DNA from 2 places in the Microbacterium longlingense genome. Region 1 is predicted to be linked to the other one. Evidence: predicted binding sites of a transcription regulator. Region 1 holds the regulator's gene; the other holds the start of a gene.
What was found. The regulator LexA, encoded in region 1, represses DNA repair genes until DNA is damaged. The targets are predictions, from matches to a motif close to TCGAACANNTGTTCGA.
Positions count from the first base shown of each region.

Region 2: the regulator LexA is predicted to act here: its motif matches at 1,788-1,803, upstream of recA (recombinase RecA).

Region 1 covers NZ_JBYRJA020000006.1:230,460-235,439, reverse strand. The annotation lists gene AC3RXY_RS10825 (histidinol-phosphate transaminase) at 1-455, opposite strand, end outside; gene AC3RXY_RS10820 (LysM peptidoglycan-binding domain-containing protein) at 517-900, opposite strand; gene lexA (transcriptional repressor LexA) at 1,166-1,876, shown strand; gene metE (5-methyltetrahydropteroyltriglutamate--homocysteine S-methyltransferase) at 1,985-4,300, opposite strand; gene AC3RXY_RS10805 (methylenetetrahydrofolate reductase) at 4,375-4,980, opposite strand, start outside.
Region 2 covers NZ_JBYRJA020000004.1:284,337-289,316, forward strand. The annotation lists gene pgsA (CDP-diacylglycerol--glycerol-3-phosphate 3-phosphatidyltransferase) at 1-534, shown strand, start outside; gene AC3RXY_RS08115 (CinA family protein) at 531-1,010, shown strand; gene AC3RXY_RS08120 (helix-turn-helix domain-containing protein) at 1,185-1,493, shown strand; gene AC3RXY_RS08125 (DUF3046 domain-containing protein) at 1,497-1,721, shown strand; gene recA (recombinase RecA) at 2,000-3,052, shown strand; gene AC3RXY_RS08135 (regulatory protein RecX) at 3,081-3,857, shown strand; gene AC3RXY_RS08140 (MFS transporter) at 4,067-4,980, opposite strand, start outside.

The sequences.
Region 1 (4,980 bases):
AGCTGAGCGACCGCCTCGTCTGCGGTCAGCGTGTAGTCGGGGTGGCGGGTGCCTTCGATCCACCGGGCTCCCGTGCCGCGCGCGAGCAGCGGATACATCGAGTACGTTGGCCCGAACCCGAAGACCGTGCGGCCCGGCCCGGCGAACGCCTGAAAGACATGCTGGAGCACCTCATTCGAGCCGTTGCCCGCCCAGATCTGCTCCCGGCTCAGCCCGCCGCCGAGGTAGGCGGCGAGGGCGTCACGCAACTCGGTGAACTCGCGATCGGGGTAGCGGTTGACATCGCGCAGGGCCTTGGCGATGGCATCGAGGATGTCACCGGCGACCTCCTCGGGCACCGGATGCGTGTTCTCATTCACGTTGAGCGCGACCGGTACCGCTGCCTGCGGTGCGCCGTAGGGCTTCTGACCGCGCAGGTCGTCGCGAATGGGGAGGTCTTCGAAAGAAACAGCCACGCTGCAATCGTAGGACGTACCGCGCACCGACCGCCGCGGCGGTCATCGCGCGGCACGGCGCTCAGCGCTGCGCGTACTCCGCGGGGATCGCCAGCTCCTGGCCGATCATGATCGACCCGCCGTCGAGCTGGTTGAGCCGGATGATCGCGTCCACCACATCGCGAGGGTCGGCTGCCGGGGCAAGCTCCTCTGCGAGCGTCCAGAGCGTGTCGCCCGGCAGGACGACGACCGTCGCGAAGGACGCTGTGCTGGTTTCATCCGACGACGACGCCGCCGTCGCCCCGCCCAGGACCAGGCCGGCGGCGAGGGCAGCCACGACCGGCGCTGCGGCAAGACCCGCGAGCACGCGGCGCCCGCGGGTCGTGATGCGCAGACGGGTCGCGGGCGCGGTACGCGCGAACGCGGGCGCGCTCAGGGCCGGTGCGGTGATGCCGATGCTGCTCATGGGATGCTCCTTCGTCGAAGTCCGCGGGGCGGATGCCGTCTGACGAGACCGTGGTGCAGAGACGTCAGTTCGAGTGCCGAACTTCTGTTCCGAAGATATCTTCGATTTCGAACATCTGTCAAGGCTTCTGCCCACCCGGGCGCACCGGATAGCCAGACACGCTCGAACAGATATTCCGAAAGCACCGATGTCTTCGATACGGTTTCGATGAACGAAGCACACCACGGACCTCAGACATCGGGCCCGGCAGCCGCGAAGGACAGCGATGAGCGACACCGAAGACCTCCCCGTCGAGGCGGATCGATCCGCGGCTGCCGAGCAGGCGCCCACCCGGCGGCGGAAGACCCTGAGCCCCAAGCAGATGGCGATCCTCGAGGTCATCCAGCGCTCGATCGCCCTTCAGGGCTATCCGCCCAGCATGCGCGAGATCGGCGACGCGGTGGGCCTGAAGTCGCTCTCCAGCGTGACCCATCAGCTCGGTCAGCTCGAGCTGAGCGGCTATCTGCGCCGCGACCCCGGCAAGACCCGCGCGATGGAGGTGCTGATCGACCTCCCCGGCAGCGCGACCGAGAACCCGGCGGACTCCGCCCCGCCCGTGGGCGATGCGGCGCTCGTTCCGCTCGTGGGCCGCATCGCCGCCGGCGTGCCGATCACCGCGGAGCAGCAGGTGGAGGAGGTGTTCCCGCTCCCCCGGCAGCTCGTGGGCAAGGGCGACCTGTTCATGCTCAAGGTCTCCGGCGACTCGATGATCGACGCGGCCATCTGCGACGGCGACTGGGTGGTCGTGCGCTCGCAGAACACAGCCGAGAACGGCGATATCGTCGCGGCGATGCTCGACGACGAGGCGACCGTCAAGACCTTCCGCCAGCGCGACGGACACACGTGGCTGCTCCCCCGCAACTCCGCCTTCGAGCCGATCCTCGGCGATGACGCGACCGTGCTCGGCAAGGTCGTCGCGATCCTGCGCGCCGTCTGAGCACCGCAGGAACGGCGCACCGGAAACAGGCAGACAGCACCAGAACAGGCGGCTTTCGCCGGCATGTGCCTGTTCTGGTGCTGTCTGCCTGTTGTGGTGCGGCCGGGATCAGGCCGGCAGGTCCTCCCGGACGCGCCGGGTGGCCTCGACGATGTTGCGCAGCGATGCCGTGGTCTCGTCATAGCCGCGGGTCTTGAGGCCGCAGTCGGGGTTGACCCACAGCTGGCGCGTGGGGATCTCCGCCACCGCACGGCGCAGCAGCTCCTCCACCTCGTCTGTCGAGGGCACGCGCGGCGAGTGGATGTCGTACACCCCGGGGCCGATGCCGTGGTCGAAGCCCGCCTCCGAGATGTCGGAGACGACCTCCATGCGGCTGCGGGCCGCCTCGATCGAGGTCACATCGGCGTCGAGGGCGCGGATCGCATCGATCACCACGCCGAACTCCGAATAGCACAGGTGGGTGTGCACCTGCGTGGCCGCCGCAGCACCACCGGTGGCCAGGCGGAAGGAGTTCACCGACCAGTCCAGGTACGCCGGCTGGTCGGCCTTCTTCAGCGGCAGCAGCTCGCGCAGCGCCGGCTCGTCGACCTGGATCACGGCGATCCCGGCGGTCTCGAGGTCGGCGATCTCGTCGCGCAGCGCGAGGGCCACCTGGTTGGCGGTCTCGCCGAGCGGCTGGTCGTCACGCACGAACGACCAGGCGAGGATCGTGACCGGCCCGGTGAGCATCCCCTTGACAGGCCGCGGGGTGAGCGACTGCGCGTAAGACGACCACGCCACCGTCATCGGAGCAGGACGCGACACGTCGCCCCACAGGATCGACGGGCGCGTCGCGCGCGAGCCATACGACTGGACCCAGCCGTTCTCGGTGACCGCGAAGCCGTCCAGCAGCTCGGCGAAGTACTGCACCATGTCGTTGCGCTCCGGCTCCCCGTGCACGAGAACGTCGAGGTCGAGGCCCTCCTGCAGGCGGATGACCTGTTCGATCTCCTGCTTGAGGAAGCCGTCGTAGGCGTCGTTGTCGATCTCGCCGCGCGTGAAGCGCGCGCGGGCACGGCGGATCTCGCCGGTCTGCGGGAAGGAGCCGATCGTGGTGAGCGGCAGCGCGGGGAGGGCGAGCGCCTCCTCCTGCGCGGCGACGCGGGCGGCGTAGTCACCGCGGGCGAAGTCGTCTGCGGTGAGCGCTGCGGCGCGGTCCCGCACGGCACCGTCGCGCACCCCTGGTGCGCTCAGCCGGTCGGCCAGAGCGGCCGATGCGGCCTCCAGCTCCGCGGCGATCTCATCGCGCCCGGCGGCGAGACCGCGAGCGAGGCCGACCACCTGCACGACCTTCTGATCGGCGAACGCCAGCCAGGACGCCAGCCGCGGATCGAGCGACGGCTCGTCCTCGACGTCGTGGGGCACGTGCAGGAGAGAGGTCGAGGTGGCCGCCGCGACCGCGGCCGCGCCCAGGCCGCGCAGCGCCTCCAGCCGATCGAAGGCAGCGGAGAGGTCGCCGCGCCAGATGTTGTGCCCGTCGACGACGCCACCCACGAGCGTCTTGCCTGCCAGGCCGGGGGCGGGTGCCGGCACGTCTCCGCGGACGAGGTCGACCGCGATCGCCTCGATCGGCGCGGCGGCGAGCACGGCGAAGGTGTCGCCCAGCGCTGCGTACGGTGCTGCCACCAGGATCTCCGGGCGATCGGAGACGCCGCCCAGCACGGCGTAGGCGCGCTCTGCGGCGGCGGCGAGGGCGGCACGCGAAGCCGGCAGCGACTCACTGACCAGCGCGGGCTCGTCGAGCTGCACCCACGCCGCTCCGGCGGCGCGCAGGCGGCCGAGCAGCTCGGTGTAGACCGGCAGCAGATCGTCGAGGCGGGTGAGCGGGTCAAAGCCGGCGGGCGCGTCGTCCGACGCCTTGGCCAGAGCCAGCAGCGTGACAGGGCCGACGATGACCGGGCGCGTCACGTACCCGGCCTCTGCGGCCTCGACCACCTGGCGGACGATGCGGTCGTTCGAGAGCGAGAACGCCGTCTCCGGGCCGATCTCCGGAACGAGGTAGTGGTAGTTGGAGTCGAACCACTTGGTCATCTCCAGAGGAGCCCGGTCCCCCTCGCCGCGCGCGATCGTGAAGTACGCGGGGAGGCCGATCGAACCGTCCTCCGCGCGCAGATCGGCGAACCGGGTCGGGATCGCCCCGACGGTCACCGCGGCGTCGAGCACCTGGTCGTAGAAGGAGAACGACTCCGGCACGGCCGAGTCTGTCGCGCCGAGGCCGAGCTCGACCAGACGTGCCCGGGTGGCCGCGCGCAGGTCTGCCGCGGTGCCCTCCAGCTCTGCCTCATCGATCTTGCCGGCCCAGAACGCCTCGACGGCACGCTTGAGCTCGCGGCGCCGCCCGATGCGGGGGTAGCCGAGGATGGTTCCGGCGGGGAACGCGGTCATGGTGTTTCCTTTCACGTGCGACGGGCAGCCCGCGGGGCTGGCACGTCTGCGCGATGTTGCGGTCTGGCTGGGGTCTACGGGGCTGCGGGGACCGGCGTCACGCCGGCCTCGGCGAGAACGGCGAGCACCGTCTCGTGCTGGTTGAAGGCATACAGGTGCACGCCGGGCGCGCCGCCGTCGACCAGCTCGCGTGCGAGCCGGGCGGCGTGCCCGATGCCGATCTCGGTGCGGCCCTGGACGGTCGGCTCGACCTCGAGGGCGATGGAAAGCTCAGCGGGGCTTTCCTCACCGCTCAGCTCCAGCACCCGTGTGAGGCGCTGGGGCGAGGTGATCGGCATGATGCCGGGGAGGATCGGGATGGTGACCCCCGCGGCACGCGAACGATCCACGAACGAGAAGTAGTCGTCAGCGTGGAAGAACAGCTGGGTGATGGCGAAGGTGGCGCCGGCGGCCTGTTTGGCCAGGAGCGCCTCGATGTCCTGGTGGCGGTGGACCGAACGCGGGTGCCCGTTGGGGAAGGCCGCGACGGAGATGTTGACGCGGCGGCCCGGGGCGATGCGTGCCGCGTCCGGATGCCCCGGAACCGGTGATTCCTCGTAGGGCTCGCGCTCCGCCTGCACGCGGTCGATCAGCTGCACGAGCTGCGCTGCGCTCTCGAGATCGCCGAGGAAGGGCTCGTC
Region 2 (4,980 bases), on a different contig from region 1:
TTCTCCGATGCTCCGAGCGATGCCGTGGCCTACCAGGCCGCGGTCGGCGCGGTGGCACCCGGGGCGATGCGCTGGTGGGCGGCGGTCCTGTTCATCGTCGCGATCGCCACGGACGGCGTCGACGGCTATCTCGCTCGCAAGTACCACCTCGTCAGCGACCTCGGCAAGCTTCTCGACCCGATCGCGGACAAGGCGCTCACCGGTGCCGCGTTCATCGGCCTCTGGATTCTGGGAGAGCTGCCGGGGTGGGTCGTCCTGCTGGTGCTGGTGCGTGAGATCGGCATCACCGTCCACCGTCTGATGATCGTGGAGGACCACGTCGTCGCCGCGGCGTGGATGGGCAAGCTCAAGACGGTCGCGCAGGCTGTCGCGCTCTCGTTCGCGCTGCTGCCGTTCGGCGCGGTGTGGCCGGACGCCGCTGGTCTGTTCTGGTGGATCAATGTCGTCACGATGACCATCGCCGTGGTGCTCACCGTGGCGAGCGGTATCGACTACGTCATCACCGCCGTGCGCGCGCGGCGCACCGCACGATGAGCGCCGCCGCCGCTGTCCTGACGCTCCTCCGGCAGCGGGGGTGGTCGATCGGGGTCGCCGAGTCGCTGACCGGCGGGATGCTGGTCAGCGCTCTCATCGATGTGCCGGGAGCCTCGGAGAGCGTGCGCGGGGGCGTGGTGGCATACGACACGGCGATCAAGGCGTCCGTGCTGGGTGTCGACCCCGGCCTGCTCGCCGAGCACGGAGCTGTGCATCCGGACGTTGCCCGACAGATGGCGCTCGGCGTGCGTCGTGCGATGGCGGTCGCGGGGGTCCCGGCGGACGTGGGCGTGTCGACCACCGGGATCGCCGGGCCCGACTCGCCGGACGGCCAACCGGTCGGGACCGTGCACATCGGCATCGCGACTCCGAGCGGAGTGCGGGTGGTCTCGCTCGTCATTCCGGGCGACCGTGCCGAGATTCGCGGGGGGAGCGTGCGCGAAGCGCTCAGGGAGTTGTGCGAGGAGATGGAGTGATCCTTGCCCGGTGGCGACCGGGAATAGCTCCGCTTCTTCTCGGGTTGTCATCTTTTGACGCTGAAGGTTCGCGATTCCAAGCGGGCGCACAGCAGAGAAAGGTTAGAGTGACACCAACCGGTGCAGTAGTCTTGACAGCCCGGCAGATCGATCAGAGGGAAGGGAGGGACTGAGATGATCCTGGCACGTCACGAGATCGGCGACGTCCTCCGCGACCTCCGCCAGCGCAAGGGGCAGACCCTTCGCCAGGTCGCGAGCAAGGCGTCGGTGGCCCTCGGCTACCTCAGCGAGGTCGAACGCGGGCAGAAGGAAGCCTCGAGCGAGATCATCGCCTCGGTGGCAGAAGCTCTTGAAGTCCCCATCTCCACGATCTATCACGAGGTCGGCGACCGGCTCTCGGTGCTCGAAGGTCTCCAGGTGTTCCCTGATGTCGTTCCCGACGACCTGGTGGCATCCGTCGAGTCCGAGCTCTCGCTGCGCTGACGCGTGCGTCGCAGCGAGTTCCTCCGCGCCGTCGATGCGGAGTTCGGTTCCCGTGCGCTGTCGTTGATGCACGATCTCGTGCTGGCGGCGGTGGGGGACCGCACTCCGGTGCAGGCCCTTGACGCGGGCACCCCGCCGCGGGAGATCTGGCTCGCGCTCTGCGAAGAGGTGGGTGTTCCTGCTGAGCGGCGCTACGGCGTCGGCCGCATCGACCCGAAGCGCGGCTGATCGCTTCGCGAGTGCGCTCGCCCATTGGATGTGTTCGGCGAATCGGCGTGTCGGTGCGCCGCATCATCGAATATTCGTTCGAGAGGGCGTAGTCTTCTGAACAGGTGGACGTCTCGCCATGTTCTCCACATACCCGGGAACCCGACTGTCGATGTCGGAGGCCCCGCGTACCGTGAAGCACGCGGCGAAAAGCCATTCGCCTTGTCGGAGAATCATCCCTTGCCGGGGGCGGTCGCGACAGCCTAGAGGCGGCAGCACACGAGCAGAAGGAGCACGCCATGCCCAGCACAGCCGAACGCGAGAAGGCCCTGGAGTCGGCCCTCGCGCAGATCGATCGTCAGTTCGGGAAGGGCTCGGTCATGCGGCTGGGCAGCGACGAGCGTGCGCCCGTCGAGATCATTCCGACCGGCTCCATCGCTCTCGACGTCGCACTCGGCGTCGGCGGTCTGCCCCGAGGTCGCATCATCGAGATCTACGGCCCAGAGTCCTCCGGTAAGACCACGCTCACGCTGCACGCGATCGCAAACGTTCAGCGGGCGGGCGGCATCGCCGCGTTCATCGACGCCGAGCATGCGCTCGACCCCGACTACGCCAAGAAGCTCGGCGTCGACATCGACGCTCTCCTGGTCTCCCAGCCGGACACCGGTGAGCAGGCCCTCGAGATCGCCGACATGCTGATTCGCTCCGGCGCGATCGATCTCGTCGTCATCGACTCGGTCGCAGCGCTCGTTCCTCGGGCGGAGATCGAGGGCGAGATGGGAGACTCGCACGTCGGTCTGCAGGCGCGCCTCATGTCGCAGGCGCTGCGTAAGCTCACGGGTGGGCTGAACCAGACGAAGACCACGGCGATCTTCATCAACCAGCTGCGTGAGAAGATCGGTGTCTTCTTCGGCTCGCCGGAGACCACCGCGGGTGGAAAGGCGCTCAAGTTCTACGCATCGGTGCGCCTGGACATTCGTCGCATCGAGACGTTGAAGGACGGCTCGGAAGCGGTCGGGAACCGCACCCGCGTCAAGGTCGTCAAGAACAAGATGGCACCCCCCTTCAAGCAGGCGGAGTTCGACATCCTTTACGGCACCGGCATCTCCCGCGAGGGCAGCCTGATCGATTTCGGCGTCGAGCACGGCATCGTCAAGAAGTCCGGGTCCTGGTATACGTACGATGGCGACCAGCTGGGGCAGGGCAAGGAGAACGCCCGCAACTTCCTGCTCAACAACGCCGACATCGCCGACGCGATCGAGACGCAGATCAAGCAGAAGCTCGGTGTGGGTGGTGCCTCTGCCGAGGAGCCGGCACAGGCCGACGAACTCGCTCAGCGTCGTCCCGCGTGACGGTCCGTACTGGGTGACGAGGACGATCATGTCGACGCAGAACGGGGGCGAGCGGATGATTCCGTCCGGGCTCGCCCCTGTCATCCCGATGTTCTCCGGCCAGCGGGCGGCGGGCGCGGTCGATGAGGGGTCGGGAGATGCCGGCACGCCCTCGTCACGGCATCCAGCCCACCGACGGAGCGGCTCTGTCGTGGCGTTCCGAGACAGCGCGGGGGCCATCGATGGTCCCCGCGCGATCGGCGGCGCGGCGGTGGGCGATGACGCGGACGACGGGCCGACGATCGACGAGGTCATGGCGGCGGCGGAGGACTTCCTCGTGCGGAGGCTCCGCGGGCGACAGCTCTCGGTGCAGGAGGCGCGTGACGTGCTCGCCGAACAGGTGAAGAGACGTGGTGCATCGGGCGATCTTCGATCCGGTGATCGCATTGCGGAGATCCTCGAGCGTTTCCAGGGGCATGGCTATCTCGATGACCGTTCGCTCGCCGAGCACCTCGTGCGAACCGGCGTGGAGCGCAAAGGACAGGGGAGGAGTCTGCTCTCCCGGACCCTCGCCCAGCGCGGGATCTCAGCACCGATCGTGGCTGAGGTGCTCGACGAGCTCTCGAACGACGACGAGGATGAGCGGGCTCTGGAGTATGCGCGCTCCGCTGCCCGCTCGATGACGAACCTCGACTTCGAGGTTGCGCTGCGTCGTCTGGCGGGGCGCCTCGCTCGGCGCGGTTTCGGTTCGTCTTCGCTGTCGGTTGCACGCAAGGCACTCCAGGAGGCTGCGGCCCCTCGCGGTCATTCGGTGCGCTTCGAGTAGAGCGCTCTCCGGGCCTCCGCGCACACGTGCCGGTACGCCGCTACGCCTGTGTACCGGTACGCCTGTGTACCGGTACGTCCGTGTACCTCCAGTCGGTGGGCGCCCTGTGTTGCGGCAGTGCCGTCGGCGATCGGCCGGGAATGTTCGTCGTGGTGCTGATGGCGGTGGCGGCACGGCTGTGTGCACCGCGCCGGGGATCCGGGCGACCGTCACGTCTCTGAATGACGTGTCGTCCGGGGATGAGCGGGTTCGTCGCTCCCTGTCCGGAGACGCGGGGATGCGGCGAGGGCGATCGCGGCAGCGGCCGCCGCGATCACCGTCAGCACGAGCGCAGCGAGGGTGAGATCCGTCGCGCCGAGCCATCCGGCGACCGGATAGGCGATCAGGAAGCAGGCGTGCGAGAGCGCGAACTGCGCGGTGTAGACGAGACCACGGTTGCTCGCGTTCGAGGCGTCCGCGAGCAGCCGTGATGATGGTGTGCCGACGAGGGATGTGCCCATGCCGAGCACCGCCCAGGTGGCGAGCAGCCATCCCCAGCCGGTTCCGGTCGCCGTCACGGCCACGGTCATGACCACGGCGGCGATCAGGCAGACGACGATCATCGTCAGGCCGATCCTCATCGTCGGGATCACACCGATCCGCGTCGTGATGCGCGGGACGGCGAGGGCCATCACGAGGGAACCAATACCGCAGGCGGCGAGGGTGAGGGCGAGTGCGGTGTCGTCGAGGCGCAGCACGCCCTTCGCGTAGACCACGGAGTTCACGAGGACGAGCGCCGTCCCCGTCGCGACGACCACATTGGCGAGCATCAGGAAGCGGAGCGTCGGGGTGGCGGCGAAGATCCGTGCGCCGAGGGGGAGGCGTTGCCAGAACGTGGTGTCATCGAGGCGCGGCGGCAGCGCGGGCAGCCGGGTCGTGAGGACGAGGGCGCCGGAGATGGCGAACCCGAGCGCGGTGCCGAAGAAGAGATTCCCTGAGGTGGTGATCGTCAGCAGCGCCGCGGCGATCGCCGGGCTCAGCAATGACTCGAGATCGTAGGCAAGGCGTGACAGCGCCAGTGCGCGCGTGTAGTCGCGGGGCTCGGGCACAACGGCGGGAATGAGCGCCTGGAACGCGGGGGTGA